Regions from separate parts of the Nocardioides sp. Leaf307 genome, predicted to be linked through region 2. Evidence: predicted binding sites of a transcription regulator. Region 2 holds the regulator's gene; the other holds the start of a gene.
What was found. The regulator LexA, encoded in region 2, represses DNA repair genes until DNA is damaged. The targets are predictions, from matches to a motif close to TCGAACANNTGTTCGA.
Positions count from the first base shown of each region.

Region 1: a site for LexA is predicted at 3,685-3,700, ahead of ruvC (crossover junction endodeoxyribonuclease RuvC). Genes of this name have one in related genera too.

Region 1 is NZ_LMNY01000002.1:97,726-113,231, forward strand. It holds gene secD (protein translocase subunit SecD) at 1-808, opposite strand, end outside; gene yajC (preprotein translocase subunit YajC) at 810-1,139, opposite strand; gene ruvB (Holliday junction branch migration DNA helicase RuvB) at 1,344-2,360, opposite strand; gene ruvA (Holliday junction branch migration protein RuvA) at 2,410-3,006, opposite strand; gene ruvC (crossover junction endodeoxyribonuclease RuvC) at 3,003-3,638, opposite strand; gene ASF50_RS09765 (YebC/PmpR family DNA-binding transcriptional regulator) at 3,791-4,558, opposite strand; gene pdxT (pyridoxal 5'-phosphate synthase glutaminase subunit PdxT) at 4,640-5,239, opposite strand; gene ASF50_RS09775 (hypothetical protein) at 5,301-6,146, opposite strand; gene ASF50_RS09780 (TasA family protein) at 6,143-6,712, opposite strand; gene ASF50_RS09785 (hypothetical protein) at 6,777-7,403, opposite strand; gene ASF50_RS09790 (signal peptidase I) at 7,509-8,102, opposite strand; gene ASF50_RS09795 (alternate-type signal peptide domain-containing protein) at 8,102-8,695, opposite strand; gene ASF50_RS09800 (hypothetical protein) at 8,857-9,303, opposite strand; gene ASF50_RS09805 (SipW-dependent-type signal peptide-containing protein) at 9,300-9,908, opposite strand; gene ASF50_RS09810 (signal peptidase I) at 9,901-10,503, opposite strand; gene ASF50_RS09815 (alternate-type signal peptide domain-containing protein) at 10,508-11,041, opposite strand; gene ASF50_RS09820 (hypothetical protein) at 11,291-12,151, shown strand; gene pdxS (pyridoxal 5'-phosphate synthase lyase subunit PdxS) at 12,251-13,165, opposite strand; gene pgsA (phosphatidylinositol phosphate synthase) at 13,218-13,826, opposite strand; gene ASF50_RS09835 (inositol monophosphatase family protein) at 13,839-14,675, opposite strand; gene ASF50_RS09840 (HIT family protein) at 14,679-15,239, opposite strand; gene ASF50_RS09845 (TetR/AcrR family transcriptional regulator) at 15,236-15,506, opposite strand, start outside.
Region 2 is NZ_LMNY01000002.1:1,136,469-1,151,974, reverse strand. It holds gene hflX (GTPase HflX) at 1-180, shown strand, start outside; gene ASF50_RS14665 (SGNH/GDSL hydrolase family protein) at 234-962, shown strand; gene ASF50_RS14660 (alpha/beta fold hydrolase) at 937-1,836, opposite strand; gene ASF50_RS14655 (ATP-dependent DNA helicase) at 1,945-3,987, shown strand; gene ASF50_RS14650 (alkaline phosphatase family protein) at 3,992-5,317, opposite strand; gene ASF50_RS14645 (alkaline phosphatase D family protein) at 5,317-7,092, opposite strand; gene ASF50_RS14640 (MXAN_6640 family putative metalloprotease) at 7,176-8,873, opposite strand; gene lexA (transcriptional repressor LexA) at 9,008-9,784, opposite strand; gene ASF50_RS19310 (LysM peptidoglycan-binding domain-containing protein) at 10,156-10,485, shown strand; gene ASF50_RS14625 (hypothetical protein) at 10,623-10,991, opposite strand; gene ASF50_RS14620 (mismatch-specific DNA-glycosylase) at 11,109-11,612, shown strand; gene ASF50_RS14615 (alcohol dehydrogenase catalytic domain-containing protein) at 11,617-12,636, opposite strand; gene nrdR (transcriptional regulator NrdR) at 13,073-13,573, shown strand; gene ASF50_RS14605 (vitamin B12-dependent ribonucleotide reductase) at 13,779-15,506, shown strand, end outside.

The sequences.
Region 1 (15,506 bases), 1.0 Mb from region 2:
TGATCCAGGCCAGCGGGTCGGCAAGGGTCTCGTCGTCGGCGGCTGCCGCCAGGCAGCTGTCGATCGCGGCCTGGCCGCCGGCGGCGGCGCCCGGGCCGGCGCTGCCCGAGGGCGAGGCGCTGCCGGAGGGCTGGGCCGAGGGGCTGGTGCTCGCACCGTCGCCGGCCTGGCCGCTGGGCTGGCCGCTGGGCTGGTCGCTGGGCTGGCCGTTGGGGCTGGGCGAGGCCGTGCCGGAGGTGAGCAGGTCGCGCTGGGCGAAGCCGGGAGCGGGGCGGTTGTTGCCGCTCTGACCGGCGCCGTCCTGCTGGCCGCCCTGCTGCTGGCCGTTCTGCTGACCGTTCTGGGTGCCGCCCTGCTGGCCACCCTGCTGGCCACCGGGGGTGGTGGCGCCGGGCACCTGCGTGCCGGGGTCGGTGCTCACCTGGCCGGCCGCGCCGCAGGAGGTGCCGAGCAGCGGGGAGCACGCGACGAGACGGAAGCGGAGCTGGGCCGTGCGCTGCACGGTCTCCTCGAGGTCGCTCTGGTCCTCGCCGGGGATCTCGACGGTGATGTTGCCGCTCGAGGTCGTGACCTCGCCCTCGGAGACGCCGGAGCCGTTGACGCGGTCGTCGATGATCTGGCGGGCCTCCTCCAGGTTCTCCTGCGAGGGGTCGCCGTCGGGGATCAGGACGATGCGGGTGCCGCCCTGGAGGTCCAGGCCCAGGGCCGGCTTCCAGGTGCCGGCCAGCGCGGTGAGCCCGTAGAGGATCGCCACGCCGAGGAAGAACACCACCAGGGTGCGGCCCGGACGGGTCGAGGGGCGCGCCACGTCAGCGCTCCTCGGTCTCGGCGCGGCCCTCGCCGAGGGCCGGCCCGTCGGTCGGGTCCTCGAGCGGGTCGTGGGCGGGGATGATCGAGCCGATCGCCCCGCGCACCACGCGGATCACGACGCCGTCGGCGATCTCGACCCCGACGTGCTCGTCGGTGATCTCGCGGACCTCGCCGAAGACGCCCGAGGTCAGCATCACCCGGTCGCCGACGGTGAGGGAGCCCTGCATGCGCACGAGCTCCTTCTGGCGCCGGGTCTGCGGCCGGATGATCAGCAGCCAGAACACCAGCGCGATCAGGATGATCGGCAGCAGGTTGACGAGCGTCGACACGACAAGACCTCTCGAGCAGGGAGTGGGTGCAGGGCCGCGGGACCCCGGAGGAGTCCCGGGGGCGACCGACGGCAAAGTGTAGCCGTGGCCCAGGCCACGTCGTGCACCACCGTGCCCGGCGGGGCGCGCACCGCCACACCCTCTCGGACCAGGTCGTGCGGGCCCGGCGCGCGGCGGTGGCGTGGCCACGCGGCGCGCGACCGCTCAGTCGTCGAAGAGCGCCGTGTCGGCCACCGCGGCGGGTGCGGCCAGGCCGAGGTGGTGCCAGGCCGCGCGGGTGGCGATGCGCCCGCGGGGGGTCCGGGCCAGGAAGCCGTTGCGCACCAGGAAGGGCTCGGCGACCTCCTCGACGGTCTCGCGCTCCTCCCCCACGGCCACGGCGAGGGTGGAGACCCCCACGGGGCCGCCGCCGAAGCGGCGGCACAGCGCGTCGAGCACGGCCCGGTCGAGCCGGTCGAGGCCGAGCTCGTCGACCTCGTAGAGGTCGAGCGCCGCGCGCGCCACGTCGAGGGTGACGACGCCGTCGGCGCGGACCTGCGCGAAGTCGCGCACCCGGCGCAGCAGGCGGTTGGCGATGCGCGGGGTGCCGCGCGAGCGCGAGGCGATCTCGCTGGAGCCGTCGGGGCGCAGCTCGACCCCGAGCAGGCCCGCCGAGCGGTGCACGATGCGGTCGAGCTCGTGGGGCTCGTAGTACTCGAGGTGGGCGGTGAAGCCGAAGCGGTCACGCAGCGGGCCGGGCAGCAGCCCGGCACGGGTGGTCGCGCCGACGAGGGTGAAGGGCGGGATCTCGAGCGGGATGGCGGTGGCGCCGGGCCCCTTGCCGATGACGACGTCGACGCGGAAGTCCTCCATCGCCATGTAGAGCATCTCCTCCGCCGGGCGCGACATCCGATGGATCTCGTCGACGAAGAGGACCTCGCCCTCGTTCATCCCCGACAGGATCGCGGCCAGGTCGCCGGCGTGGGTGATGGCCGGGCCGCTGGTCAGGCGCAGCGGTGCGGTCATCTCGTGGGCGATGATCATGGCCAGCGTGGTCTTGCCGAGACCCGGCGGGCCCGACAGCAGCACGTGGTCGGGCGAGCGCCCGCGCATCCGCGCCGCCTCCAGCACCAGGCCCAGCTGGTCGCGCACCCGGGCCTGCCCGACGACCTCGTCGAGGCTGCGCGGTCGCAGCGCGGCCTCGACCGCACGCTCGTCGCCCTCGGCCTCGGCGGCGGTCAGGGACCCGAAGTAGGCGTCCTCGGCGGCCGCGAGGTCCTCCTCGCGCACGTCAGGCCCTGCTCAGCGAGCGCAGCGCGGCGCGCAGGAGCGCCGCGACGTCGGGCACCGGCCCCGCCTCGGGGGCCACGGCGTCGACGGCCTTCTCGGCGTCCTTCGCCGACCAGCCCAGACCGACCAGACCGGTCGCCACCTGCTCACGCCACGGCTCGGCCGAGGCGGCGGCCGGCGCCGAGCGACCGCCGACGGGCGCGCCGAGGCGGTCCTTGAGCTCCAGGATGATCCGCTGCGCGCCCTTCTGCCCGATGCCGGGCACGCGCGTGAGGGTCTTGACGTCCTCGGCCGAGACTGCGCGGCGCAGGTCGTCGGGCGCGAGCACGGCCAGCACCGCCTGGGCCAGCTTGGGACCGACGCCGGAGGCGGTCTGCACGAGTTCGAAGCAGGCCTTCTCGTCGTCGTCGAGGAAGCCGAAGAGCGTCAGGGAGTCCTCGCGCACCACCATGCTGGTGGGCAGGGTCGCCGGCTGCCCCACGCGCAGCGACGCCAGGGTGCCGGGGGTGCAGAGCAGCTCGAGCCCCACGCCGCCCACCTCGAGGACGGCGCTGGACAGGCCCACCGTGGCCACCTGGCCGTGCACGAACGCGATCACCTGCTGCTCCTCCCGGCCGCGACCTCGGCGGCCTGCTCCAACGCGCGCCTGCGCGCCTGCTGCTGGACGGCCCGCTGGGCCCTGACCTGGGCGTCGACCTGCGCCTGCCGGTGGGCGCGCGCGCCGCTGGCCCCGACGGCGGCGTCGAGGCGCTGCTGGGCCCCGCCGCGCCAGATGTGGGTGATGGCCAGGGCCAGGGCGTCGGCCGCGTCGGCCGGCTTCGGCGGCGCGTCGAGGCGCAGGATCCGGGTCACCATCGCCCCGACCTGCTGCTTGTCGGCGCGACCGTTGCCCGAGACCGCGGCCTTGACCTCGCTAGGGGTGTGCAGCGCGATCGGCAGCCCGCGTCGCGCCGCGCACACCATGGCGATCCCGCTGGCCTGCGCCGTGCCCATCACCGTGCTCACGTCGGAGCGGGCGAAGACCCGCTCCACCGCGACGGCGTCGGGTGAGAACTCGTCGAGCCAGGCGTCCACGCCCTTCTCGATGGTGACCAGGCGCTCCGCGACCGGCAGGTGCGGGGAGGTCCGCACCACGTTGACGTCGACGAGGGTCAGCGGGCGGCCCACCGACCCCTCCACCACCCCGAGGCCGCAGCGGGTCAGGCCGGGGTCGATCCCGAGCACCCGCATCGCGCCTCCTGGTCCTCGCACCGGGCCTCGGTGGGCCGGCGTCGTGTCGAACATGTGTTCGCAGGCAACGCTACCCACCACGACCGACCTGCGCCGCGGCGACACGCGGGCCGGGCGCGGCCAGGGGGAACGAGGTCGGGCCCGGCCTCGGGTCAGGCGTCCTCGAGCTGGGCCATGACGTCGTCGGCCACGTCGAAGTTGGCGTAGAGGTTCTGCACGTCGTCGAGGTCCTCCAGGACGTCGACGAGGCGGAACATCTTGGCCGCGGCGTCCTTGTCGAGCGCGACCTGCATGTCGGGCACGAAGGAGGCGTCGGCGGAGTCGTAGTCGATGCCGGCGCTCTGCAGCGCGGTGCGCACCGCCACCAGGTCGGTGGGCTCGGAGACGACCTCGAAGGCCTCCCCCAGGTCGTTGACGGCGTCGGCGCCGGCCTCGAGGGTCGCCTCGAGCACGTCGTCCTCGGAGACGGTCTTCCCCTCCTGCTGCGCGGGCACCACGACGACGCCCTTGCGGTGGAAGAGGAAGGACACCGAGCCCGGGTCGGCCAGCGAGCCGCCGTTGCGGGTCATGGCGGTGCGGACCTCCATGGCGGCGCGGTTCTTGTTGTCGGTGAGGCACTCGATGAGCATCGCGACGCCGGAGGGGCCGTAGCCCTCGTACATGATCGTCTGGTAGTCGGCGCCGCCGGTCTCCGCACCGGAGCCGCGCTTGACCGCGCGGTCGATGTTGTCGTTGGGCACCGAGGACTTCTTGGCCTTCTGGATGGCGTCGTAGAGCGTCGGGTTGCCGGTGGGGTCACCGCCGCCCATGCGGGCCGCGACCTCGATGTTCTTGATCAGCTTGGCGAACATCTTGCCGCGCTTGGCGTCGATCGCGGCCTTCTTGTGCTTGGTGGTCGCCCACTTGGAGTGCCCCGACATGCGTTCCCTCTTCCCGTCCGTCCACGCCCTGCTCCCGGCGCACCGGGGCGGTCGTGCTTGTCGAAGTGCTGCGCCGGCCGGTCAACGCTCCCGGACCAGGTCGAGGAACAACCCGTGGATGCGGGTGTCCTCGCCGACCTCGGGGTGGAACGAGGTGGCCATGAGCGGGCCCTGCCGGACCGCGACGATCCTACCCACGGCCGGACCGTGCGCCACACGCGCGAGCACCTCGACGTCGTCGTCGACGGCCTCCACCCAGGGCGCCCGGATGAAGACGGCGTGCACCGGGGAGTCGAGGCCGGCCACGTCGAGCGGGCCCTCGAAGGAGTCGACCTGGCGCCCGAAGGCGTTGCGGCGCACCGTGACATGCAGCCCGCCGAGGGTCTCCTGCCCGGGCGCGGCGTCCTCGACGCGGTCGGCCAGCATGATCATCCCCGCGCAGGTGCCGAGCACCGGCAGGCCCTCGGCGATCCGCTCGCGCAGCGGTCCGAGCAGGTCGAAGACCCTCGCCAGGCGGATCATCGTGGTCGACTCGCCGCCCGGCACGACCAGTGCGTCGACGGCGGCCAGCTCCGCCGCGCGGCGTACGCCGGTCGCCTCGGCCCCCAGCGCACGCAGCGCGCGGACGTGGTCGACCACGTCGCCCTGGAGGGCGAGGACTCCGATGCGGGGTGACGGCACCGGGCGATCGTAGGGCCGGGCCCGGAGCCCCGCGCGGGCAGGTGGGACCGCGCGGGGCGGGTCAGGTGGTGGAGAAGGTGCTGGTCGCGGTGGTGGCGTTGCCGGCGGCGTCGACGGCACGGACGGTGAGGGTGAAGGCCGCCGCCCCGAAGGTGTTGGGATAGGCGGACTCGGGCGAGCCCGGCACCCGCCAGGCCGTGCCGCCGACCAGCGTGGCCGGCTGCTGGCCGAGCAGGCAGGTGGCCGAAGCCCACGCCGACCCGTTCCAGCACACCGTGCTCGCACCCGGGCCCGTGCCGCTGCGCCGCTCCAGGCGGTAGGTGACCTCGGTGGTGGCGACGTTGTCCGACGTGGAGCCGCAGGCCACCCCGCCCGCCGGGCAGCCGGCGGCGACCTTGGTCGAGAACGAGCTGGACGAGGAGGACGTGCCGGTGGTCGGGAAGCCCACGGCGAGCGCGGGGGCGACGGTGTCGGAGGAGCCGGCCACCGGCACCGCGACCCGGTCGGACTCCTTGCTCCAGGCGGCGCCGACGGTGGCGACGAGGGAGTAGTACGTGGTGGCGAGCAGCGGCGCGCCCGCGTCGGAGCAGGTCGTGGTGGGGGCCGTGGTGGCGCAGGCCTGCACGCTGGTGCCGCCCGTGGGCGCGCTCCAGCGCAGCACCCGGTAGGTGCCGGCCGTGCCGGTGCCCGCCGGTGTGGCCGCCCAGCTCAGGGTCACCGCGCCCGCCAGCGAGCGGCTGCCCACCGGCGAGGTCGGCTTGGCGATCGCCCCACTGGTGAGCTCCCCGCTGCTCGCGGCGGCGGAGTCGGAGAAGGCGGCCAGCGTCGCGCGGGGCGACGCCCCGAGGGCCGCGCCGACGCCCAGCCCCAGCAGGAGCGCGAGCACGACAGCGGCGAGGCGGCTCACGGGGCGACCTGGCTGGCGGCGAGCGCGAGGGAGACCGTGCTCGGCGCGGTCTTCGACTGGAAGGTGTCGGCGGTCTCGAAGGGCAGGGTCACCTTGACGCAGAGCGTGGTGGAGGCGGCGACGTCGAGCCGGGTCGCCGTGGTGGGCGACAGCGGCGTGCCGCCGGAGCACCCCTCGGTGCGGGGGTAGGTCGCGTCGTCCCCGGTCTGCGTCGACCCGGCGACCACCTCGACCACCAGCGGCGTGGCCAGGTCGCCAGCCTTGGTGGCGCTGGCGCGGAAGGTGAAGGGCGCGTCGCCGGCGTTGCGCACGGTGAGCGTCGCGGCGACGCTCTCCCCCGGCACCATCGTGGCGAGCGCGAGGTTGGTGACGGTGTGGGCGGTGGGGTTGCCCTGGGCGCCGTCGACGGTGAGGTCGAGGCGCCCGGTGGTGAAGGAGCCGCTGGCCACGGTGTCGGTGTCGCTCCAGAAGGCGAAGGTGCCGTTGCTGCCGGCGCCCAGGACCAGTCCCCCTGCCAGCGCCAGCGCCGCCCAGCCCTTGGTGGCCCGACCGTGCCGCGGCGCCACCGCCCGACGGCGCCCCGTGGGTCGGGGGCGCGCGGGCCGGGACGGCCGCCGGGTCCGGCGGTGCTCAGCCACGGAGCACCACCGTGTCGTCACGGAAGCCGTTGACGTCCTGGGTCAGGCGGAGCTCGAGGGACACGCGCGATCCCCGGCCCTGGGTGCGGTTGCCGGCCGTGTAGGCCAGGGCGGCGACGACCCGCACGTGCACCAGCCGGCCCGGGCGCAGGTGGTAGGCGAGCACGACCGGGGCGGTGCGCCGCAGCGACCCCTCCACCCGGGCGAGGCTCCGCGTGAGGTCGCGGCTGGGAGCGCCGCGACGGGCACGACCCGCCACCCGCACGCTGAACCGGTCGGCCGCGAGCAGCGGCCTCGCGCCGCGCGAGGCGACCGTGAGGGTCAGGTCGGCCGGCACCGGACCGTCGTTGCGCACCCAGAAGTCCCCCGCGCGCCGCTCCCCCGGCACCCAGCGGACCCCGCGGCCCCACACGGGGCCGTCCCAGGCCGAGACGAAGGCGCGGTCGCGCGACACGGCGAGGTACGACGACACGTCGGTGTCGCGCAGCGCCGACTCCTCGGCCCGGCTCGCACCCGCCCCGGGCGGCCCGGCTGCCGGGCGCATCGCGACGGTGCTCACCGGCAGCGCGACCAGGACGGCGGCGACGAGCACCGTGCGGAGGCGACGGGCGTGCGACACGGTGGCTCCTCTCCTGGGTCGGTCGGGCGGGCGGTCGAACGGACGGGCGGGCGGCGGCGCATCCGCGGACGATCGCGGTGTGCGGTGCAGGTCAAGCGGTGGAGGTCAGGCGGTGCGCAGGTGGGTCGGGCGCGGGCGGCGACCCCGCTCGCGGGCGGCTCCGGCGAACATGGCGCCGGCGTAGGCCAGCAGCCCACCGCCGACGACCCACACCGCGACCTGGCGCTGGTGGCCGGTGAGCAGCGCGTTGACACGGCCGAGGTGCGGCACGGCGTACCAGACCTCGCCGCGCAGCTGCGCGGCCTCGACGGGCTCGGCGTCGGGCACCGGGTTGGCGTCGCCCTGGGTGGTGAGCAGCCGCCGGCCGGTCAGGTCGTAGGCCACGCCGACGACGCGGTGGGTCACGACCTCGGGCCGTCCGGACTCCAGCTGGAAGGTCACCGGCGTGCCCGGGCCGACGTCGGCGGCGTCGACGGGCCTCACCACGACGAGGGTCCCCGGCGGGTAGGTCGGGGCCATCGACCCGGTGAGCACCGTGTAGGGCGTCGCCCCGACCACCCGTGGCACGACGACCCCGGCCGCGACGACCGCCGCGACCGCGAGCAGCACGGTCCAGGCGGCGACCTGCCCCGCCCAGCCCCGCGCTGTGCCGCGGCTACGGCTGCGGCTGCGGCTGCGGCTGCGGCTGCGGCTGCTCATCAGGCCGGGTTGGGGTTGTCCTGCACCAGGGACACCGTGAGCGCGTCGACCGCGGCGATGAGGTTCTGGGTGTCGTTGGCGTTCTTGGTGGTCGCGTCGCCGTACGGGAAGGAGACCGTGATGGCCGCGCTCAGCGTGTCGTTGTCGTTCGAGCGGGTCAGCTTGCCCCCGGTGAACCCGCTGGTGGTGGTGTAGGTCGCCGCCGCGGTGGCGTCGAGGGTGGACGTGCCCGGGTCGGACGACGTCTTGCGGACGGGGATCGACGCCGGCAGGGTCGGCGTCGCCGACAGGTTGTCGCCCTTGGCGAGCACCGTGAAGGTGCAGGTCTTCGTGATCCTGTCGCCGGGGACGATGGCGGTGACCACGGTCCCCGCCTTGGCGTTGCCGCTCGCGTAGGTCCAGCTGGTCGCGCACGCGCCGTCGGTCAGCTTGATCTCGCCGCTGGCGAAGGACCCGGGCTGGACGGTGTCGCTGTCGGTCCAGTAGGCCAGCGAGCCGGCGCCCCCGAGCAGCAGCACGGCGGCGGTGGACGCCGCGAGGGCACCCTTGGTGGTCTTGTTCATGAGGGGCTCCGGTCGGTGGGTGGCGGGCAAGACACCTCCTCAACGGGCCCGTCGCGCCGGGGTCATGGCCCTCCGACGGAGATGGTCATGACGGGTCAGGGGTTCTGCCCGACCGGCGCCGCACCGGCCCGGACGGACTACTCACCGGCTTCCGTGCGGGCCAGGACGGGACTCGGGTGCGGTGGCGCGGGTCAGCCGCAGAGACTCACGACGACGAAGGTGTAGGTGCGGGTGGTCGAGGGCACCGAGGACCAGGTCACCGACGGGTAGGCGACGTGGGCCCGCACCCAGGCCGTGCCCCCGCTGAGCAGACCCACGAGGTCCACCGAGGTGCCGGTCGTGGTGACCGATCCGGCTCCGCCGTCGTAGGACACCGTGTAGCTCGTCGCGCCCGCCACCGGGGACCAGGTGAACCGCACGCTGCCGAGGCCCAGACCGGTGCAGGTGAACGTGGCCGGCGCCGGCACGGTGCCTGCGCTCAGGATGGTGCCGCCGACGCCGACGGTGTCGGTCCAGGGGGCGGCCCGCGCCGGCGCCGGCTGCAGGCCGGCGGCGAGCGCGAGCGCCGCCAGCGTGGCGTGCGCCGCGGCGCGGGCCCGGCCGGGCGGGCGTGGGTCGTCCCGGTGCCGCGGGGTCACGACAGGTCCGAGGAGGCCGTGAAGGTGAGGGTCACCGCCGTCGTGGCGCCCTGCAGGCCGCTGGCCGCGTTGCCGGGCAGGGTGAGCTGCACGCACACCTTCTCCGTAGTGGCGGGGGCCAGGGTGCGACCGGTCCCGACCAGCGCCCCGTTGAGCGCGGAGCCCGCGCCGGCCAGGGCGGTGCCGGCGCAGGTGGTGGTCGGGGCGCTGCCGGTGACCGTGGTGTCGCCGGTGACCTTGACCACCAGCGTCGCGGCCAGGCCCTTGCCGTCGCCGTTGGTCGCGGTCGACGTGGCGGTCCAGCGCAGCGGAGCGGTGCCCGCGTTGCGCACGGTGAGCACCGCCGCGACGCTGCCCCCGGGCACCATCGCCCCCACCGACAGCGAGGTGTAGCCGGTCACGGCGTTGCTGCCGTCGACGGTCAGGTCGATGCTCCCCGCGGTGACGGTGGCGCCGCTGACCGGCACCTCGTCGGTCCACGCCGCCCACGTGCCGGTGGTCGCGACGCAGGCCACGACCGCGAGACCGAGCGCCGCCCGCACCCGCAGCGACCGCAGCGGTCGGGGCACCCCGCCGCGGGCGGGGGTCGCGCGGTGGCTAGGCATCGGCGCGCTCGCGGGGGTGCTCGACCGGGGCCCGGTGCCGCCCCGGTGCGACGGGGGTGCGCCGCGACGACGCGGCGCGGTGCTCCCGCACCGCCCGGGCGTACGCCGAGGCGGCGTAGGACAGCAGCAGGCCGGCCAGGACGAGGCCGGCCAGCCGCCGCTGCTCCCCGCTGAGCAGCCGCCCGACGTGGCCGAGGTGCGGCACGGCGTACCAGAGCCGTCCGCGCACCTGCTCGGGCCGCACGGCGACGGGGTCGGCGACGTCGTTGGCGTCGCCCCGGGTGGTGAAGCGCAGCTCGCCCGCCCCGTCGACCCCGACGGCCACGATGCGGTGGGTGACGACGGCGGGCTCGTCGCTGCGCAGCTGGTAGGTGACGACGTCGCCGGTGCGCAGCGCGCCGGTCTCGGCCGGCCGCACCACGACCAGGGTGCCCGGCGGCAGCCCGGGCCGCATCGAGCCGGTGAGCACGGTGTAGGCCGAGCCGCCTGCGAGACGCGGCACGACCAGCCCCACGGTCAGCGCTGCGAGCGCGAGCAGCGTCGCCGCCCAGGCCGCGACCCGGGCGACGCGACGGACCCACGTCAGGACGCGCACGGCCTCAGCCGGAGTGGTCCTGGGTCGCGGTGACCGTGATGTCCTCGAGCGTCGCCTGCAGCCCGGCGGTCGGCACGTTGCTGGCGTTGTCGGACCCCAGCGGGAAGGACACCGTCACCACCGCGGTGACGACGTCACCGTCCTGCACCGCCACCCCGCCGGCCTCCGGGTCGACGGGGACGCCGCCGACGGTGTAGGCGGTGGAGACCACGAGGTCGTCGACCAGCGCGTTGGTCTCGGTCACGACGGGGTCGGAGGTCTCGAAGGTCGCCGACAGGTGCTCACCCGCGGCGTCGAGGGTGAAGGTGCAGCGGTGGCTGAGCTCGTCGCCGGGCACGATCAGCTGGGTCGTGAACGCAGCGCCCCCGTCGAGCTCCCACGGGTCGCAGACCGGGTCGGTGAGGTCGAGGTAGCCGCTGGTGGAGCCGGTGCCGGGGAGGTCCTCGGCATCGGTCCACACCGCGAGCGTGCCGGCGCCCCCGAGCAGCAGCACGACGCCTGCGCCCGCGGCGAGTGATCCCTTGACGATGGTGCGCACGTCGACGCCCTCCTGGCTCCGGCAGCGCCCTGGCGGCAGCCGGCTCCCCGTGCCCATCGGTCGGCGCGGCGCCCGTCGGAGGCTTCCGCGCGTCGATGACCCGTCCGTCCACCCGGTCCACCCGGTCGGGGCCGGGCATGGCCCGGACGGGCCCGCCCGTCGGTGCGCGGTGCGGGTCGTGGCATGGCCCGGACGGGCCCGCCCGTCCGTGCGCCGCCGGGGGCGTACGCCGCGTGGCAGGCTGACACCATGACCCGGGCCAGCGTCGTCGTCGCGGCGCTGCTCCTCGCCCCCGTCCTCGGGCTCGGCGCCTGCACCGACCCCGGCGCTCCGCGCCGGGCCGCCTCCCTCCCGGCGGACCCGTCGGTCGCCACCGCCCCCGAAGACACCGACGCATACACCGCCGGGTCCGACGCCGGGTCCGACGCCGGGTCCGACGCCGGGTCCGACGCCGGCGACGCGACGGCGGGCCCCGGTGCGCCCGGCGGCGGCACGGCCGCGGAGTCGGCGTACCTGGCGTGGCTGGGGGCGCTCGCGGCGCGCGACGCCGCCGGGGCCTGCGCGCGGCAGGCGCCCGAGCTGACGATCGAACTGCGCAGCAGGGCGATCCTGCTGGGTCGTGCCGGCCTCGGCGACCCCTGCACCGGCTTCGTCGGCGTGCTGTGGGACGAGCCGACCGAGACCCTCGCGACCGACGTCGCCGGTCTCGAGGTCACCTCGGCCACCGCGGAGCGGACCGTGCTGGCGGTCGACCTGCCCGGCCGCGACCAGACGGTGACGATGACCTACGACGACGCGCGGTGGCGGGTGCTCGCCACCGTGGCCCGGGGCGGCGGGGCCGTCGACGACGCCGTCACCGCGCGGTGGGTCGCGGCGTGGTGCGACCTCGAGGCCGGGTCGCCGTCGGGCGTCGTGGTGGACCTCATGGGCGAGCCGTCGGGCCGCTACACCGTCGCCGACGGCGGCGAGCCGCAGCTCTACTGGGCGGCCGCGCCCTACGACTTCCGCGCCTACCTCGACACCACGGGCCGGGTGCTCGACCTGGTCGGCGACTACGACGCCCTCACGGCCCGTGACCGGGCGCGGCTGCCCTGCCCCGAGCTGCGCTGAGCCCTGCGGTGACCGGCGGCGGCCGAGCCGGCGGCGTCGGCCCAGCCGACGCCGGGCCGCACGACCCGCCGGCCCGTCAGGGCGCGGCGGGCCCGGACGTCACCAGCCGCGCTCGGCCAGGCGGTGCGGCTGCGGGATCTCGTCGACGTTGAGGCCGACCATCGCCTCGCCCAGGCCGCGCGAGACCTTGGCGACCACGTCGGGGTCGTCGTAGAAGGTCGTGGCCTTGACGATGGCCTCGGCGCGCTGCTGGGGGTTGCCGGACTTGAAGATGCCCGAGCCGACGAAGACGCCCTCGGCGCCGAGCTGCATCATCATCGCGGCGTCGGCCGGGGTGGCGATGCCGCCGGCGGTGAAGAGCACCACGGGCAGCGAGCCGCGCTCGGCGACCTCCTTGACCAGGTCGTAGGGCGCCTGGAGCTCCTTGGCGGCGACGTAGAGCTCGTCGGGCAGCAGCGAGGAGAGCCGGCGGATCTCGCCACCGATGGTGCGCATGTGCATGACGGCGTTGGAGACGTCGCCCGTGCCGGCCTCGCCCTTGGAGCGGATCATGGCCGCGCCCTCGGCGATGCGGCGCAGGGCCTCGCCCAGGTTGGTGGCGCCGCAGACGAAGGGGGCGGTGAACTGCCACTTGTCGATGTGGTTGGCGTAGTCGGCCGGGGTCAGCACCTCGGACTCGTCGATGTAGTCGACCCCGAGGCTCTGCAGCACCTGCGCCTCGGCGAAGTGGCCGATGCGGGCCTTGGCCATGACGGGGATCGAGACGGTCTCGATGATCGAGTCGATCATGTCGGGGTCGCTCATCCGGCTCACGCCGCCCTGGGCGCGGATGTCGGCGGGCACCCGCTCGAGGGCCATGACGGCCACGGCGCCGGCGTCCTCGGCGATCTTGGCCTGCTCGGCGGTGACGACGTCCATGATCACGCCGCCCTTGAGCATGTCGGCCATGCCGCGCTTGACGCGGGTGGTGCCGGTGCCGGTGGTCTCGGACGGGGTGCCAGCGGTGTCAGCCATGGGACGAATTCTACGGCCGTTTACCTGCCCGACCCATTCGACGAGAGGGTCCTCACACCTCGGCGAGTGCCTGCTGGCGCACGACCCAGATCCGCTGCACCACGGTGACCGTGCTGGCCACGGCGAGGGCCCACAGCACGACGTGCAGCAGGATCGGGGCGTCGAAGATCGCGCTCAGCCCGGTCATCACCAGGATGGCCACGAGACGGTCGGCGCGCTCGGCGATGCCGACCTTCGCGGTGAAGCCGAGGCCCTCGGCCTTGGCGCGGGCGTAGGAGGTCACCGCCCCCATGAGGAGGCAGACCAGGCACAGCACGAGGTAGAGCGTGCTGTCGCCCGGGCCCGCGAAGTAGAGCGAGAGCCCGATGAAGATGGCGCCGTCGCCGATGCGGTCGAGGGTGGAGTCGAGGAAGGCGCCGAACTTGCTGCTCTTGCCCTGCGACCGGGCCATGTAGCCGTCGATGAGGTCGCTGAAGACGAAGGCGGTCGCCACCATCACACCGGTGAGCAGCATGCCCTGGGGGAAGAAGACGAGGGCGCCGGCGCTGAGCCCGAGGGTGCCGACGAGGGTCACCACGTCGGCGCTCACCCCGAGGCGGATCAGGAGGTGGGCGACGGGGGCGATGACCTTCGTCCAGAAGGCGCGGAAACGTTCCATCATGGCGGGAGCAGGCTAGCGGCCCGGCGCCGCGGCACCGGCACCCGCCTCGGCCAGGCGCTCGCAGACCTCGGCCACCGCGCTCGGAGCGCCGGCGACGTACCAGCGCCGGCCCGCGGCCTCGACGAGGCGCGCGACGCCCCCGACCCCGCGCAGGAGCGCCTCGCCGGGCAGCCGGTCCCAGTCGGGCACGGAGTGCTGCACGACCACGTCGACGACTCCGCCGGCGGCCAGCGCGGCGTCCATCGACCCCGACCCGAGCATCCGCACCGTCGCCGCGGGCGCCAGGGCGTGGCCCCAGGCCAGGCCGGCCGGGGTGGCGTGGGTCGGGGGGTGGCGGTAGGTCGCCACGCAGGCCTGGTCAAGGGTGCGGTCGACCACCGGGTCGAGCGCCACGCCGTCGCGCGTGCTCGGCAGGGCCGGGCCGCCGACCCAGGTCGTGTCGTCGTGGGGGTGGTGCACCGCCCCCAGCAGGGCGGCGTCGAGGCGCGAGGGGTCGCCCTCGACCAGGGCCAGGGCCGAGCACCACCCGGTGAGACCGCGCACGAAGTTGTAGGTGCCGTCGACGGGGTCGACCACCCAGGTGCGGCCGCTGCGCGAGACCCGCTCGGCGCCCTCCTCCCCCAGCACGCCGTCGTCGGGGCGCAGCGCGGCGAGCCGCTCGAGCACCAGCCGCTCCGCGGCGTGGTCGGCCGCGGTGACGACGTCGGAGACCGACGTCTTGCGGGTCGTGTCGAGGGCTCCGGCGCCGCGCATGCGCAGCGCCAGGCGCCCCGCGTCGCGCACGAGCGCGACGGCCAGCTCCACGTCAGCGGGGTCGGGACGCCGGTCGCGCGGCGCGGGAGGGGCCACGGCTCAGGAGGGCCAGGCGTCGGTGAGCAGCGCGCGGGTCTGGCCGAGCAGCTCGGGCAGGGTCTTGGTGCGCCCGATGATCGGCATGAAGTTCTGGTCGCCGGGCCAGCGCGGCACGACGTGCTGGTGCAGGTGGGCCGCGATGCCGGCCCCGGCGATCTCGCCCTGGTTCATGCCGATGTTGAAGCCGCCCGCACCGGAGACCGAGCGCACCACGCGCATGGCCGTGCGGGTCAGGTCGGCGATCTCCGCGGCCTCCTCGTCGGTGGTCTCGGTGTAGTCGGCGATGTGGCGGTAGGGACACACCATCAGGTGGCCCGGCGCGTAGGGGTAGAGGTTGAGCAGCACGAAGCTCAGCCGGCCGCGGTGCACCACGAGGCTGTCCTCGTCGGGCAGCGAGGGGATCCGGCAGAAGGGGCACTCCCCCGACGTCGCGTCGGCCGGCTTGTTCTCCCCGCGGATGTAGGCCATCCGGTGGGGTGTCCACAGCCGGTCGAGGCCGTCGGGCTCGCCGATGCCGTCCTGCACCAGGACCGCCTCGTCCTCGGCTCCTCGGCCGTTCACCGCGGGCCCTCGACCCGGGCGGGCGGGAGGTCGACGAGGTCGCTGGTCTCGACCCTCGCCGCCGCGTCGACGGCGGCGGAGGCCTGCTCGAGCAGCTGCTCGATGGGCTGGTCGGAGCGCAGCTCCAGCCCCAGGCTCCGGGCGTGGCCCTGGAGGATGAACCACACCGAGTCGGTCGTCAGCGCGACCAGCAGCGGGGCGGGCGGGGTCTGCTCGGGCTTGGCCATCCAGCGGCGCACGGCGCCGAAGACCGCGCCCACCAGGCCG
Region 2 (15,506 bases):
GCGCTGCTGCCCTACGACCGGGGCGACCTGGTCAACCGGCTGCACCAGGAGGGCGAGATCGACAGCATCGAGCACACCGCCGACGGGTCCCTCGTGCGCGGCCGCGCGACCGAGGCGCTGGCCGGCGAGCTCGCGCCCTACCTCCTCGACGCGGGCGTCGGCACCGCCACGATCGGGTAACGACCGGTCCCGATGTGCTGCGCGGCCCCCGGGTCGTGCCGCACCCTGGTCGCGTGGGGATCCTCGGGACGCGCCGTCGGCGCCTGCTCGCCGGCGTGGCCGGGCTCGGCGCCGTCGTGGCGACCCTGCCGCTGTGGCTGGGGGCCGGCGCGACCGGTGAGGGCGCCTCGCGCTGCGAGACCTTCGCCGCGCAGTCGGCCGCCCGCGCCGCGGCCGTCTCCGGCAGCGGCGCGCCGGTGCTCGTCGTGGGTGACTCCTACTCCGCCGGCCTCGGCCTCGACGACCTCACCACGTCGTGGCCCGCCCGGCTGCCCGGCGAGGTGCACGTGGCGGGCTTCTCCGGCTCCGGCTTCAGCCCCGGTGCCTCCTCCTGCGGCGCCCGGGTCGCCTACGACCGCCGCGCCCCCGAGGCGCTGGCCCGCCTCGCCGCCGACGACCCCGCCGGCGCCGACGACGCCGTCGTGGTGCTCGAGGGCGGCCTCAACGACGTCGACCAGCCCTCGGGCGAGATCGCGGCCGGCTTCGAGCGGCTGCTGGCCGGTCTCGAGGGCCACCGCGTGGTCGTGGTCGGCCCGCCGCTCGCGCCCGAGCGCGCCGCCGCGGTGCCCCGCGTCGACGCGCTGCTGGGCGAGCTGGCCCGCGCACACGGAGCGGCGTACGTCGCCACCTCGGGGCTCGACCTGACCTACCTGCCCGACCGGCTGCACCTCACGCCCGAGGGCCACCGGGTCTTCGGCGACCACGTCGCCGCGGCACTCAGCGCAGGCCCGCCAGCCCGGTGAGGTCGGCCAGCACCTCGTCGAGACGCGCCACCAGCGACAGGTGGCCCTCGTCCTCGAAGAGGTGCGCCCGCGCGCCGGGCACGTGCTCGGCCAGCCACGCGCCGTGGGAGTAGGGGACCATCGCGTCCTCGCGGCCCTGCCAGACCGCCACCGGCACGGTGATCGAGGCCAGGTCGAAGCCCCACGGCGCGACGCAGGCCAGGCCGTCGTCGCGCACCCCGACCACGCCCTGGGCGCCGGCGCGGCGGAAGGTCTCGGCCAGCCACTCGGCGTAGGTGTCGTCGAGGGCCGCCTGGTCGACGGGGGTGAGCAGACCGCCCATGGCCTCGGTGAGGTCGGCGGGGGAGGCCTGGAGCACCGGCAGGAACTCGCGCTCGAGGTAGGCGGCGTAGGCCTCGGGCCCCGCGGCGGCCGCGGTGTACTCCGCGACGTTCTCCGGGGCCATGCCCGCCGACCAGTCGAGCCCTGCGCCGTCGTGCGGCGCCACCCCGGCCAGGGTGGCCGCGGCCCGGCAGCGCCCGGGCAGCAGCGCCGCGGTGGCCAGGGCGCGCGGCCCGCCGCCCGACCAGCCGAGGGTCACCAGCTCGTCGACGCCGAGGTGCTCGAGCAGCTCGACGGCGTCGGCGACGTCGTCGGCCATGCGCGGCGGGCCCTGCTCGGGGCGCCGGGGGCTCGAGCCGCCGTAGCCGGCGCGGGAGAAGGTGATCAGGCGCAGCCCCGCCCGTCGCGCGGCCTCGTCGACGGGGGCGTAGGCGACGGCCGCGCTGGGGGAGCCGGAGTGGTAGAGCCAGGGGAAGCCGTCGGGGTCGCCGCCGGTGAGGTGCTCCAGGGTGCGGCCGTCGGCCAGCGTCAGGGTGTCCGTGAGGGTGTCCACCTCGGCAGCCTAGGTGGTGCGGCACCGGTCCGACCCCGTCCCGACGGGGGTTCTCCACCGCTGCCGCTCGGGGCGCGTCGGGCTGTCGGCGAGCGCGGTTAGGGTTCTCTGGTGCCGCAGACCCCCGCCCCCAGCCAGACCGCCCCCGCGGCGCCCGCCGCGAGCCCCGGCGACGCCCGCGCGGTCACCCGGGTGCTCTCGGCGGCCGTGGCCGCGCTCGGCGGGCAGGAGCGGGCGGGCCAGGTGCAGATGGCCGAGGCCGTCTCGCGCGCGCTGGAGTCGGAGGAGCACCTGCTCGTCCAGGCCGGCACCGGCACGGGCAAGTCGCTGGGCTACCTCGTGCCCTCCCTGGTCCACGACGGCCGGGTGGTCGTCGCCACCGCCACCCTGGCCCTCCAGCACCAGCTCGTGGAGCGCGACCTGCCCCGCCTGGTCGAGGCGGTCAAGGACCAGCCCGGCGTCGACACCTCCTACGCCGTGCTCAAGGGCCGCTCCAACTACGCCTGCCTCCACCGCATCCGCGAGGGGGTGCCCGACGACCAGGGCGCGCTGGTGCAGATGCCCGAGGGCTCGATGGGCCAGAAGGTCCTCGAGCTGCGGGCCTGGGCCGAGGAGGAGGCCGAGCGGGGCGGGTCGGGGGAGCGCGACGCCGCGCCGCGCCACACCGACCGCGAGTGGCGCCAGGTCAGCGTGGGCCACCGTGACTGCCTGGGCGCCAGCAAGTGCCCCTTCGGCCAGGAGTGCTTCGTCGAGCTCGCGCGCGAGAAGGCCCAGCGCTCCCACCTCATCGTCACCAACCACTCGCTGCTGGCCATCGACGCCATCGAGGGCGTGCCGATGATCCCCGACTACGACGCGGTGGTCATCGACGAGGCCCACGAGCTCACCGCCCGGGTCACCCAGGCCGCCACCGACGAGCTGGCCGTCGGCGACGTCGAGCGCGCCGCGCGCCGCTCCCAGCGCTGGGTCGACGGCAGCGAGGCCGACGACCTCGCCGACGCCGCCGGCGCGCTGCGCGACGCCATGGACGCCGCCACCCCGGGGCGCTTCGAGCAGCTGCCGCAGCAGCTCGGCGACGCCCTCGAGCTGGTGCGCGACGCCGCGCGCACCTGCCTGTCGGCCTACCCCCGCGAGCAGAAGGAGGCCGGCGAGGGCGGCGACGCCGGGCGCGCGCAGGCCCGCGGCTCGGTGCAGGAGGTCTTCACCACCGCCGAGCGGATGGCGGGTCTCTCCGAGCACGACGTGCTCTGGCTCAACGAGGGCGGCCAGGCCGGGGCCTCGCGCATCCCCCCGCGGCTCCACGTCGCGCCGCTGCAGGTGTGGGGCCCGATGCGCGACAAGCTGCTCTCGGAGAAGACAGTGGTCTTCACCAGCGCCACCCTCATGCTCGGCGGCGACTTCGCCAACGTCGCGACCGGCGTGGGCCTCAAGCCCTCCGAGCGCGTCGACGTCGGCAGCGACGTCACCGGCTCGGGGGCGCTGCCCTGGCGCGGGATCGACGTCGGCAGCCCCTTCGACTACGGCCAGCAGGCGATCCTCTACGTCGCCCGCCACCTGCCGCCCCCGGGGCGCGACGGGCTCGCTAAGGCCCAGCTCGACGAGATCGTCGACCTCGTCGACGCCGCCGACGGCCGCACCCTCGGGCTCTTCTCCAGCCGCCGGGCCGCCGAGGCCGCGGCCGAGGCGGTGCGCGAGCGGCTGCCGCACCTGACCACGCTGGCGCAGGGCGACGCTCAGCTGCCCGAGCTGGCCAAGCAGTTCGTCTCCGACCCCCACACCTGCCTCTTCGGCACGCTCACGCTGTGGCAGGGCCTCGACGTGCCCGGCGAGACCTGCCAGCTCGTGCTCATCGACCGGATCCCCTTCCCGCGGCCCGACGACCCGCTGATGAGCGCGCGGCAGCGCGCCGCCGACAAGGCCGGCGGCAACGGCTTCATGCAGGTCGCCGCCACCCACGCCGCCCTGCTCATGGCCCAGGGCGCCGGCCGGCTGATCCGCACCACCAGCGACCGCGGCGTCGTGGCCGTGCTCGACCCCCGGCTGGCCACCGCCCGCTACGGCGGCTTCCTCAAGGCCAGCCTGCCGCCGATGTGGACCACGACCGACCCGGCCGTGGTCCGCAAGGCCCTCGCGCGCCTCGCCGCCGGCTGAGGGCTCAGACCCGGGCGCGACCCTCGTAGAGCGCCGCGCCCGACGGCAGCCCGAAGAACGACGCCACGGTGGGGGCCACGTCGAGGGTGCGGGCGTGGGCCGAGGACGTCTTCCCCCGCGGCACCCGCGGGTGGCCGCCGGCGAGGAAGAACGGGATGGCCCGGGTGGCCGGGTGCCCGTGGTTGCCGGGGATCGGGTTCGAGGTCAGCGGGTCGGGGTCGCTGAAGCGCCACCCCGCCCGGCAGAAGACCACGACGTCGCCGGCCTCGGGGCCCAGGCGCAGCCACTCGGCGCGGCGGTCCCACGCCTTCAGCACGCCCTCGGCTTCCTCCGCGATCGCGCGGATGCGGCGTACGGCCTCGGCGCGCTGGCTCGACGGGCCGGTCCAGTAGACGAGGTCGGCGCCGCCGTTGTCGGCGATGACGACCTTGCCGGCGAGGAAGGGGTCGGCCTCGAGCGGGGCCTGCAGCGAGACGACCTGGGTGGGCAGCGACCAGTCCATCGAGTGGTCGGCGAGCACGACGAGCATCGAGTGCTCCCAGCGCCCCGAGCTCTTGAGCTCCTCGACGAACCGACCGACCAGGGCGTCGGTGGCCGCCAGTGCGGTGCGGCGCGCGAGCTGGAGGGTCGTGCCGGTGAGGTCGGAGTGGCCGAAGCGGTCGATGTCGCCGAGGTTGACGAAGACCAGGTGCGGGTCGACCTCGTCCACCATCGCCAGCGTGGCCTGCATGGTGAAGACGTCGGGGGCGTAGCCGGCCACCGGGATGATCGGCATCGGCTCCCAGCGGTGGGTGGCGCGCTCGCCGAAGACGCCGTAGAGGTACTCCTTCGACAGCACCGTGCCCGTGCGCAGGCCGCGGCGGTTGAGCCGCTCGATCACCGTCGCCACCTTGATGTCGCCGGCGCGGTCCATGTCGCGGATCGCGCCGAGCTCGCGGTCGAGGATCGCGTTGGCCGGCACGCCGGTGCGGTCGGGGCGCTGGCCGGTCATCATCATCACGTGGTTGGGGATGGTCTCCATGACCGGCATGGAGGAGGCGCGCGGGAAGCGCAGTCCGCCGCCGCGCAGGGCGTGGAGGTTCGGGGTCAGGCCGCTGTCGATCTCCTCGGGCCGGCAGCCGTCGACGACGATCACGTAGGCCCGCCTGCGGGTGTCGGCCCCGCCGGCGGCCCGGGCGGCCTGCGTGCCGGCGAGGGTGGAGAAGAGCAGTCCGGCGGCGCCGGCCGTGATCGCCGTCCGCCGACCGGTGCGCAGCTCGCCGAGGCCGCGGGCGAAGGGGCGCTCCTCGCGGCTGTCGTGGTGGCCAGCGTGGGGGGTGGGCGTGCACATCAGGCGTCACCCCCGACGGGGGCGTCGACCTGCTCGATCCGGCTGGTGCCGGCGGCGGTGGCGAAGGAGACCGACCACGTGATCGCGGTGTCGCGGTCGTCGCGGGCCCCGATGACGTACCAGTCCATCTGGGCGCGGGCGGGGGTGACGTCGAGGACCGAGAAGCCGTGGTCGTCGAAGTCGAGGTACTTGATGTGGCGGTTGTTGGCCAGGATGACCTGCTCGACCAGGGTGGAGGTGGTGTCCGGCGGGGTGCCGGTGATGTCCTTGAGGTTGTTGGAGGTCACCGAGGTGCACACGAACTCCACGCCCAGGGAGTCGCCGACCACCGGGTAGGTGGAGGTGTCGAGCGGCAGCTCGCAGGCCCAGGCGGAGTGGATGTCGCCGGTGAGGAACACGGTGTCCTTCACCTGGTGGTCGTCGAGGTGGGTCAGCACCTCACGGCGGTCGGCGGTGTAGCCGTCCCACTGGTCGACGTTGTAGGGCGCACCGTCGCCGGGCAGCAGCCCCGTCACGTCGTTGACCGGCTGGACCAGCGCGTCGGGCAGGTCGGCGAAGGTGACCGGCGCGATCATCACGGGGTTGCCCACCACCTTCCACTGCGGCCGGTGGTCGCGGCTGAGGGAGTCCTTGAGCCAGGCCATCTGGCGCGCGCCCGTGATCGTGCGGTCGGGGTCGCTCACGGCCGGGTCGACCGCCGGCGTGGCCACCTGCTGGTCCCGGTAGGTGCGCAGGTCGAGCATGCTGATCTCCAGCAGCGTGCCGAAGCGCAGCCGCCGGAAGAGCCGGGCGCCGTCGCCCAGCGCGGCCGTGCCGTCCATGCGCACGGGCATCCACTCGTCGTAGGCGCGGTGCGCGCGGGCCCGCCGGCGCCGGTAGTCGCCCTCACCGCCCTCGCCGGTGCCGGGGGTGTGGTTCTCCGCCCCGCCCCGCCACTGGTCGTTGGTGACCTCGTGGTCGTCCCAGGTGACGATCCAGGCGTAGCGGGCGTGGGCGTCCTGGAGGTCGGGGTCCTGCTTGTACTGCGCGTGGCGCTGGCGGTAGTCGGCCAGCGAGACCATCTCGTGGTCGGGCACGTGGCGGCGCACGTCGAGGTTGTCGGCGCCCATGCCGTACTCGCCGGGACCGTACTCGTAGAGGTAGTCGCCGAGGTGGACGATCGCGTGCAGGTCCTCGCGCGCGGCGAGCCCGCGGTAGGCGGAGAAGAAGCCGGCCTGGAGGTTGGCGCACGACACCACGCCGAAGCGGAGGTGGTCGGGGGAGGCCTGGGGTGCGGGGGCGGTGCGGGTGCGACCGGTGCGACTGGCCTGGCCGTCGAGGCGGAAGCGGTAGTAGTACTCGGTCGACGGGCGCAGGCCGGTGGCGTCGACCTTGACGGTGTGGTCGCGGCTGGGCCCGGTGCGCACGCGGCCGCGGCGCACCACGCGGCGGAAGCGGGTGTCGGTGGCGACCTCCCAGACCACCTCGACGGAGGGTCCCCGGCCCGATCCGGGGGTGCTGCCCGGGGTCGGGGTGACCCGGGTCCACAGCACCACGGCGTCGGGCAGCGGGTCGCCGGAGGCCACCCCGTGGCGGAAGACGCGGGCGCGGCGTGCGCGGGGCGGGGCGGCCTCGGCTCCGGTCGAGCCGACGCGCAGGCCGAGGGTGCCGACGCCGACCGCACCCCCGGCCAGGACCGTACGCCGGCGCGGGGCCGGAGCGGTCGCGGTCGGGCCGGCCGGGCCGGTCGGGCCGGTGTCGCGGGAGGGCTGCGGGGCGGTGTCGCTCGTGGTCACGACGCGTTCAACGACGCGGCGGCGGCGCCGTGACGGCCTCGCCGCGACCCGCACCGATCGTTCACCTGCCGGGCGCGGTCCCGTCACCCGGCAGGGACGACCCGCCCGGTGAGGGTGGAGCGGAGGCCGTCGTCGACCGGGCGACCACCGCAGGGCCACGTGCTCGTCCCGCCGTTGCTGCAGTTGCGGTAGCGGGTGCTGGCGTTGACCAGCGTGACCTCGACGTAGGAGGTGCGGGCCGAGGAGAAGCCGACCCGGGTGGCGGCGTCACCGGCGCGGTCCAGCCGCAGGACCCGTGTGGAGGGCGTGCCGGAGGTGGGCACGACGGTGACGACCGCCGCGGAGCCCCGAGTCCGAGACGGCAGGTCGAGGGACAGTCGCAGCCGCCAGCCGCCCCCGAGGCCGGCACCCGGGGTGAAGCGCTGGCTGGCGCTGCTGAGGTGGTCGAGGTAGACCTGCTGGGCGCCCACGGAGCGCTTCGAGCCCGTCAGGGTCGTGCGCTTCCACAGGGGGGCGTTGGGGTAGGACTGCGCCCTGCCCTCGGCGTAGGCGCGGCCGGGGCGCAGGTTGGCGTCGGCGAAGCGGGCGAAGGACTCGCTCAGGGACACGTCGTGCTGGCGGCGCAGCACCTGCTCGACGGCCTGGGTGGAGTACTCGTCACGGTCGCCGGCGGCGGCGCCGGCGCGCTCCCAGATCTTGCGCACCAGCACGGGCAGTCCACCGACCGCGGCGGGGTGGCGCTCGGTGAGGTGGCGGAAGAAGATCCAGTCGCCGTAGACCGCGAGGTCCTCGTCGCGGTCCATCGACTGCCGCGGGTGGGAGAGCGGGCTGTCGGCGAGGTACTGCACGTTGTCGTTCACCGAGTCGAAGAGCTCGTCCTCGGCCCAGGTGGCGGTGGCCTCGATGAGCCAGCCGTCCTCGCCGGCGTCGTAGGCGTACTGGACGGCGTGGAAGTACTCGTGGGCCGCGGTCACCTGGAGGTTCTCGGTCGGCAGGTTCGTGGGGAACTGCCCGGTGCGGTAGTCGTTGTCGAGCACGCAGTAGGCGGGCACGGCGCGCGCGTCGTCGGGCACGTCGTCGTCGGAGGTGCAGTAGCCGTAGAAGCTCATGCTGCCGACGTCGCCGAGGTAGACGTCGGTGCGGGCGTCGCCGCCCTTGGCGCCGTCGGGCAGCGGCGTGCGGTAGCCCGCGCCGGCGTAGGTGTCGTGCACGTCCTGGAGGGTCGAGAGCGCGAAGTCGACGTAGTCCGGGACGCCGTTGCCCGCACCACCGGCGCCCCCGCTCGCGTCCTTGGCCGGCACGTTGTTGCCCGAGGCGCCGCCGACGACGTAGTGCACGCACAGGTCGTCGGTGCAGACGCGCTGCACGGTGTCGTCCTCGTAGTCGAGGTAGCCGTCGCCGCGCCTGTCGGTCGGACGGGCGAGGTAGGCCGCGGCCTCCGCGCGGTCGGCGGGGGAGAGGGCGTCCATGCTCAGCGCGAGGTCGCGCAGCGCCCCCGTGAGGTCGGCCTCGCCGGCCTGCGTGAGGGTCTGCTGGGCCTCCGCGGGGCTGGTCGCCGGGTCGACCAGCGTCTCGACCACTGCGAGGGCCGCGAGGGCGTGCTCGTCCGGCGTCTCGGTCCCGTCCACACCGGGCAGCCCAGGGAGCCCAGGGAGCCCGGGGACCTCGGGCAGGTCGACCTGGGGGGCGGCCACGGCCGTGCCGGGCAGGGCCGAGACCGTCAGGGTCGAGACGGACAGGGCGCCCGCGAGGAGCAGGGCGGACAGGGGACGAAGGCGCACGTCGGGCACTCCAGTGGGTCGAGGGTTCCGGCTCTCGCTCCAGGCTCTCACGGGTCGCCGACACGCACGCCGGCCCGTCCTCCGCGGGGAGGACGGGCCGGCCCCGGGGTGTCCCGGGTGGGTGCGGCGGCGGGCTAGACACTGCGCAGGACCGCGGTGACGACGCCCAGGATCGTGGCGTGGGTGCCGTCGATCGGGTCGTAGGCCTCGTTGTGCGGCAGCAGCCAGACCTGGCCGTTCTTGCGCTGCAGGGTCTTCACCGTCGCCTCGCCGTCGATGAGGGCGGCGACGATGGTGCCGTTGTCGGCGGTCTGCTCCTTGCGGATGACGACGTAGTCGCCGCTGCAGATCGCCGCGTCGATCATCGAGTCGCCCACGACCTCGAGCAGGAAGAGCTGCCCCTCGCCGACGAGCTGCTTGGGCAGGGGGAAGACGTCCTGCACCTGCTCCTCGGCCAGGATCGGGCCGCCGGCCGCGATCCGGCCGACGACCGGGACGTAGGTGGCGGCCGGCACGGAGTCGCCGACACCGGTCTCGTCGTAACCGCTCTCCTCGGCCGCCGAGATCGACCGGCGGGCGGCCATCACCTCGGGCAGGAAGACCTCCAGCGCCCGGGGCCGGTTGGGGTCGCGCTTGAGGAAGCCCTTCTCCTCGAGCACCTTGAGCTGGTGGGCGACGCTCGAGGTGCTGGTGAGGCCGACCGCGTTGCCGATCTCGCGCATGCTCGGCGGGTAGCCGCGCTTCTCGATCGCGTCGCGGATGGTGGCCAGCACCCGCAGCTGCCGCGGGGTGAGGCCGGTGGCGTCGGGTGCACCGTCGGGCAGCTCGGTCACCGTGCCGTCCGCCGTGCCGTCGGTCGGGCCCTCCGTGGGACCGCCCCCGGTCCGCCCCCGGGTGTCCTTGGTCGCCATCGTCTGCCTCTCCGCTGGTCGGTGCCACCGATCGGTGTCGCTGGTCGCCCGGTCGGGCGATGTGCTCACCATGCCAGGAGGCCCCGAGGGTTTCAAACACCTGTTCGAACGGCGTGTCGGACCGTTCGCGACGCCCGAGGCCCGCGGGTCCGGGCCTCCGTGCCGGACGGGCGGTCGAACAGATGTTCGTCCGACCCCCTTGTGCTGTTCGAACGCGTGATCTAACGTCGTACACATGTTCGATCGAACGTGTGGTCGATCCGGTGCTCGACGGCGGTCCTCCAGGACTGTCGGTGGTCACCACTAGACATCACCTCGTCCACCTCGAGCTCCACCCCACGGCTGACCGCCCCCTTCCCCAGGAGGTCCCCATGAGCACCACGATCCAGCACCCCGCCGCATCCCGTGTCGCCACGCACCACGTGCGGCTGACCCGGCGTGGGCGACTCGTGGTGTTCACGCTCTCGCTCCTGGCCATCCTCGCCGTCGGCGTGTGGTTGGCCGCCGGGTCGGTGGCCACCTCGCAGGCGCAGCCCACCGAGGTGATCGTGGTCGGCACTGGCGAGACGCTGTGGGACATCGCGGCCGACGTCGCCGACGACGGTGACGTGCGCTCAACCATCGCCGAGATCCAGCAGCTCAACGACCTCGACGGCGGCATGGTCGCCGCAGGCCAGCGTCTGCGCATCCCGCTGGCGTGACCTCGGGCGCCGTCGTCGGCGCCCCCATCGACATCACCGGTCGCCTCGACCCCGGCCGGTGAGCAGCGGGGAAAGTGCAGGAGGGCGGGCCCCACCGGGCCCGCCCTCCTCTGCCGTCCAGGGGTGCTGCCGGCCGGTCAGCGCGCGGCGCGGCGTCCGCCGGGTGGGCGGGGCGCGGCCGGCTCGAGGTCCTCGCCGCCGCTGCCGTCCGGGGCGGCACCGGTCGGTGCGGTGGTGATGCCGAGCTCGCGGAGCAGGCGTGCCACCAGCAAGAGGCCCACGAAGAGGCACGCCACCGCTCCGACCGAGGCCAGGGCGAGGAACGCCCACGAGCCGGAGTCGCCGTCGCGGGCGGCGGTGCCGAAGTCGATCGCGGCGTAGACGAGGTAGCCCCAGGCCACGACGGCCGCCGTCACGGCCAGGGCCAGCGCCAGCAGGCGCGGGCGCAGCTGGCGGGGCGCCCGGGTGCCCTTGCGCGAGCCCGCTCGCTTGCCCGCTGTCGCCACGGGCTCATTCTGTCCGATCGGCAGGGACTTCGCAGCGCGACACCACCATCGCGTCGCGCCCGTCGACCCGAAGCCCGGACCCGGAGCCCTGACCCGGTGGCTGGCACGGTGGGGGGCATGGAGGTCCTCCCCGACATCGTGGCCACGGAGCCGGCGATCGTGTTCTGCGGCCTGGCCGGCGCCGACTCGACCCGCACCCGGGAGCACTACTACGACTCGCCCGGCAACTCCTTCTGGGAGTCGGTGCACCTGTCCGGTCTCTCGCCGCGTCGGTTGCGCCCTGAGGAGGACCGTGACGTGGCCACCCTCGGTCTCGGCCTGACCGACCTGGTCGGCCACTGGGACCCGCGGTGGGTCGAGGTCGACGAGCTCGTCGCCAAGGTGGAGCGCTGGCGGCCCGACTGGCTGGCCTTCACCAGCAAGGGTGTCGCCCACGAGGCCGCGCGTGCGCTGAGTCGACGCGCGCACCCCCGTCTCGGCGCCCACGACTGGTACGTCGGGACCGCGCAGGTCTTCGTGCTGCCCGGGACGAGCGGGGCCAACCATCGTCGTGACTACGACGGTCGGCCCACGCGCGTCGCGTGGTGGCGCGAGCTGGCCCAGCTGGCCGGTCGCGCCTGAATCGTCAGCCGACGGTGAGCACCATCCGGAAGCGGGCGTCGCCGGCCATCATCCGGGCGTAGGCCTCGTTCGCCTGCTCCAGCGGCATGGTCTCGATCTGCGCCTCGACGCCGGTGAGGGCGCTGAAGTTCAGGGTGTCCTCGCTGTCGGCCGCGGTGCCCGAGGCGTGACCGGCCACGGAGCCGTTGATCGGGATGAGGGCGGCGGCCGGCACGGGGATCGGCTGCTCGGCCGCACCGACCACGACCAGCTCGCCGTCGACGCCCAGGCCGGGGATGGTCGAGGCGACGGCGTCGCCGTTGGTGACGGTGGAGAGCACGACGCGGGCGCCGCCGAGCTTGGCCAGCTCCTCGCCGGGGTCGGTGGCGGTGGAGTCGATGTAGGTGTGCGCGCCCAGGCCCAGGGCGAGGTCGGCCTTCTCGGTGCCGCGGGCGATTGCGGCGACGCGGAAGCCCATCTTGGCGGCGTACTGCACGCCGAGGTGGCCCAGGCCGCCGACGCCGAGCACGGCGACCAGGTCGCCGGGGCGTGCGCCCGTGCGGCGCAGGCCGTTGTAGGTCGTGACGCCCGCGCACATCAGGGGGGCGGCGAGCTCGGGGGCGAGCTCCTCGGGCATGGCGGCCATGGCCGCGGCGGGCACCAGCACGTAGTCGGCGTAGCCGCCGTCGCGCTGGACACCGGGGATCTGGGTGTTCTCGCAGGCGATCAGTGCGCCCATCCGGCAGGGGCGGCACCAGCCGCAGGCTCCGCCGTACCAGCCGACGCCGACGCGCTGGCCCTCGCTCCAGCCCTGCACGCCCTCGCCCAGGCTGTGCACGGAGCCGGCGACCTCGTGGCCGGGCACCACGGGGAAGCTGACGCCGGGGTAGACGCCCTCGCGGGCGAACATGTCGCTGTGGCAGACGCCGCAGGCTGCGACCTTCACCACGGCCTCGCCGGGTCCCGGGGTCGGCACCGGGCGCTCCTCGAGGGTGAACTCCTGGCTCTTGGCCTTGACCACCATGGCTCGCATCGTCTCGCTCATGGCACGGACGCTAGGCCGAGCGGGGCACCGACCGGCTCACCCCATGCGGCAGGACGGGGAGCCCCGTCGAGCCCGTGGAGCCGCGACACGCCCGGACCGCGGTCGGTACGGACCACCGTGCGGTCACCGTCGTACCCCGCTGACCTGCGGGTTTGGCGGAGCCCCCGACGCGACTCGGCGGGACACGCCGAACAGGTTGCGCGGTGTGCGCGACGGGCGTACGGTTCCCCTACATCTAGTACTTACACGGATGTAGTTATCCACATCTAGTGCACAGCGCCAGGGTGGATGGTTCACAACAGGCCCGGTGTTCTCCACATGACCGGCCGCTTTATCCACAGCTCCTGGCCACCCGACGAGGGTGTCACAGGCGCGCCGCCACGCTCCCGCAGCCGTCCCGCACCGTCCGTTCGACCCGTCCGAGAGGAGACCTGTCGTGCACTGCCCGTTCTGCCACCACGCCGACACCAAGGTCCTCGACTCGCGGGTCGGCGACGACGGCGGCTCGGTGCGCCGGCGTCGGCAGTGCCTGGCGTGCAAGGAGCGGTTCACCACCGTCGAGCTCATGCCGCTCGCCGTGGTGAAGCGCTCCGGCGCGACCGAGCCGTTCCACCGCGAGAAGGCCGTCGCCGGTGCCCGCAAGGCCTGCAAGGGCCGGCCGGTCACCGAGGACGACCTGGCCTGCCTCGGCCAGGCCGTCGAGGACGCCCTGCGCGGCCTCGGTCAGGCCGAGGTCCCCGCCCACGAGGTGGGGCTGGCCATCCTCGCGCCGCTGCGCGAGCTCGACGAGGTGGCCTACCTCCGCTTCGCCAGCGTCTACAAGGCCTTCGAGTCCGCCGAGGACTTCGAGGCCGAGATCGCCCAGCTGCGCACCCACCGCGCCGAGCAGCTCACCGAGCTGGTCGAGGGGCGCGACCCCCAGCCCACCACGGGCTGACCCAGACCGCCCGGCAGGCAGTGGGGAAGCTGCCTGCCGGGCGCACCACCTCCTCCCCACCGGACCGACCCCCACGCCGGTCCGCCCGCCGAGTGTCGGTGGTCAGCGCGACCATCGACACGAGCCCGACCACGCACCACAACGACCAGCACGCGACACAGCCAATACGCGACACAGCCAGCACGCGACACAGGGAGAGCAGCACATGACGGAGACGATGAGCGGGGCCCAGACCGGCGCCTCGGCGGCGGGCAAGGGCCTGACCTTCGAGCGCACGTTCAGCACCGCCGGCGTGCACCCCTACGACGAGATCACCTGGGAGCGCCGCGACGTCGTCCAGACCAACTGGAAGACCGGTGCCACCGTCTTCGAGCAGAAGAACGTGGAGTTCCCCGACTTCTGGTCGGTCAACGCCTCCACGATCGTCACCACCAAGTACTTCCGCGGCGCCGTCGGCTCCGACACCCGCGAGCAGAGCCTGCGCGAGCTCGTCGACCGGGTCGTGAAGACCTACCGCAAGGGCGGCGAGGACAACGGCTACTTCGCCTCCCCGGCCGACGCCGAGGTCTTCGAGCACGAGCTGACCTGGCTGCTGGTGCACCAGTACTTCTCGTTCAACTCCCCGGTGTGGTTCAACGTCGGCACGCCCTCCCCGCAGCAGGTCTCGGCCTGCTTCATCCTCTCGGTCGACGACTCCATGGACTCGATCCTGAACTGGTACAAGGAGGAGGGCTTCATCTTCAAGGGCGGCTCCGGCGCCGGCCTCAACCTCTCCCGCATCCGCTCCTCCAAGGAGCTGCTCTCCTCCGGCGGCACCGCCTCGGGCCCCGTCTCCTTCATGCGTGGCGCCGACGCCTCCGCCGGCACCATCAAGTCCGGCGGCGCCACGCGCCGCGCGGCGAAGATGGTCGTGCTCGACGTCGACCACCCCGACATCGAGGAGTTCGTGGCGACCAAGGCGCGCGAGGAGGACAAGATCCGCGCCCTGCGCGACGCCGGCTTCGACATGGACCTCGGCGGCGACGACATCACCTCGGTGCAGTACCAGAACGCCAACAACTCCGTGCGCGTTTCCGACGAGTTCATGCGCGCGGTCGAGAACGGCACCGACTTCGGCCTGCGCTCGCGCAAGGACGGCTCGGTCATCGAGACCGTCGACGCCCGCGACCTGTGGCGCAAGATCGCCACCGCCGCGTGGGAGTGCGCCGACCCGGGCATGCAGTACGACGACACCATCAACGACTGGCACACCAACCCCGAGACCGGCCGCATCACCGCGTCCAACCCCTGCTCGGAGTACATGTCGCTCGACAACTCCTCGTGCAACCTCGCCAGCCTCAACCTGCTGAAGTTCCTCAAGGACGACGACACCTTCGACGGCGCGCTGTTCGCGAAGGCCGTGGAGTTCATCATCACCGCGATGGACATCTCCATCTGCTTCGCCGACTTCCCGACCGAATCGATCGGCCAGACCACCCGCGACTACCGCCAGCTCGGCATCGGCTACGCCAACCTCGGCGCGCTGCTCATGGCCATGGGCCTGGGCTACGACTCCGACGGCGGCCGCGCCATGGCCGCCACCATCACCTCGCTGATGACCGGCACCTCCTACAAGCGCTCGGCCGAGATCGCCGGCGTCGTGGGCCCCTACACCGGCTACGCCCGCAACGCCGACGCCCACAAGCGCGTCATGCGCAAGCACCAGGCCGCCAACGACACGGTGCGCCCGGTCCACATCGCCGACGAGCAGGTCCACAAGCTGGCCACGGCCGCGTGGGCCCAGGTGCAGGAGCTCGGCGCGAAGCACGGCTTCCGCAACGCGCAGGCCTCGGTGCTCGCGCCCACCGGCACCATCGGCTTCATGATGGACTGCGACACCACCGGCATCGAGCCCGACTTCTCGCTGGTCAAGTTCAAGAAGCTCGTCGGCGGC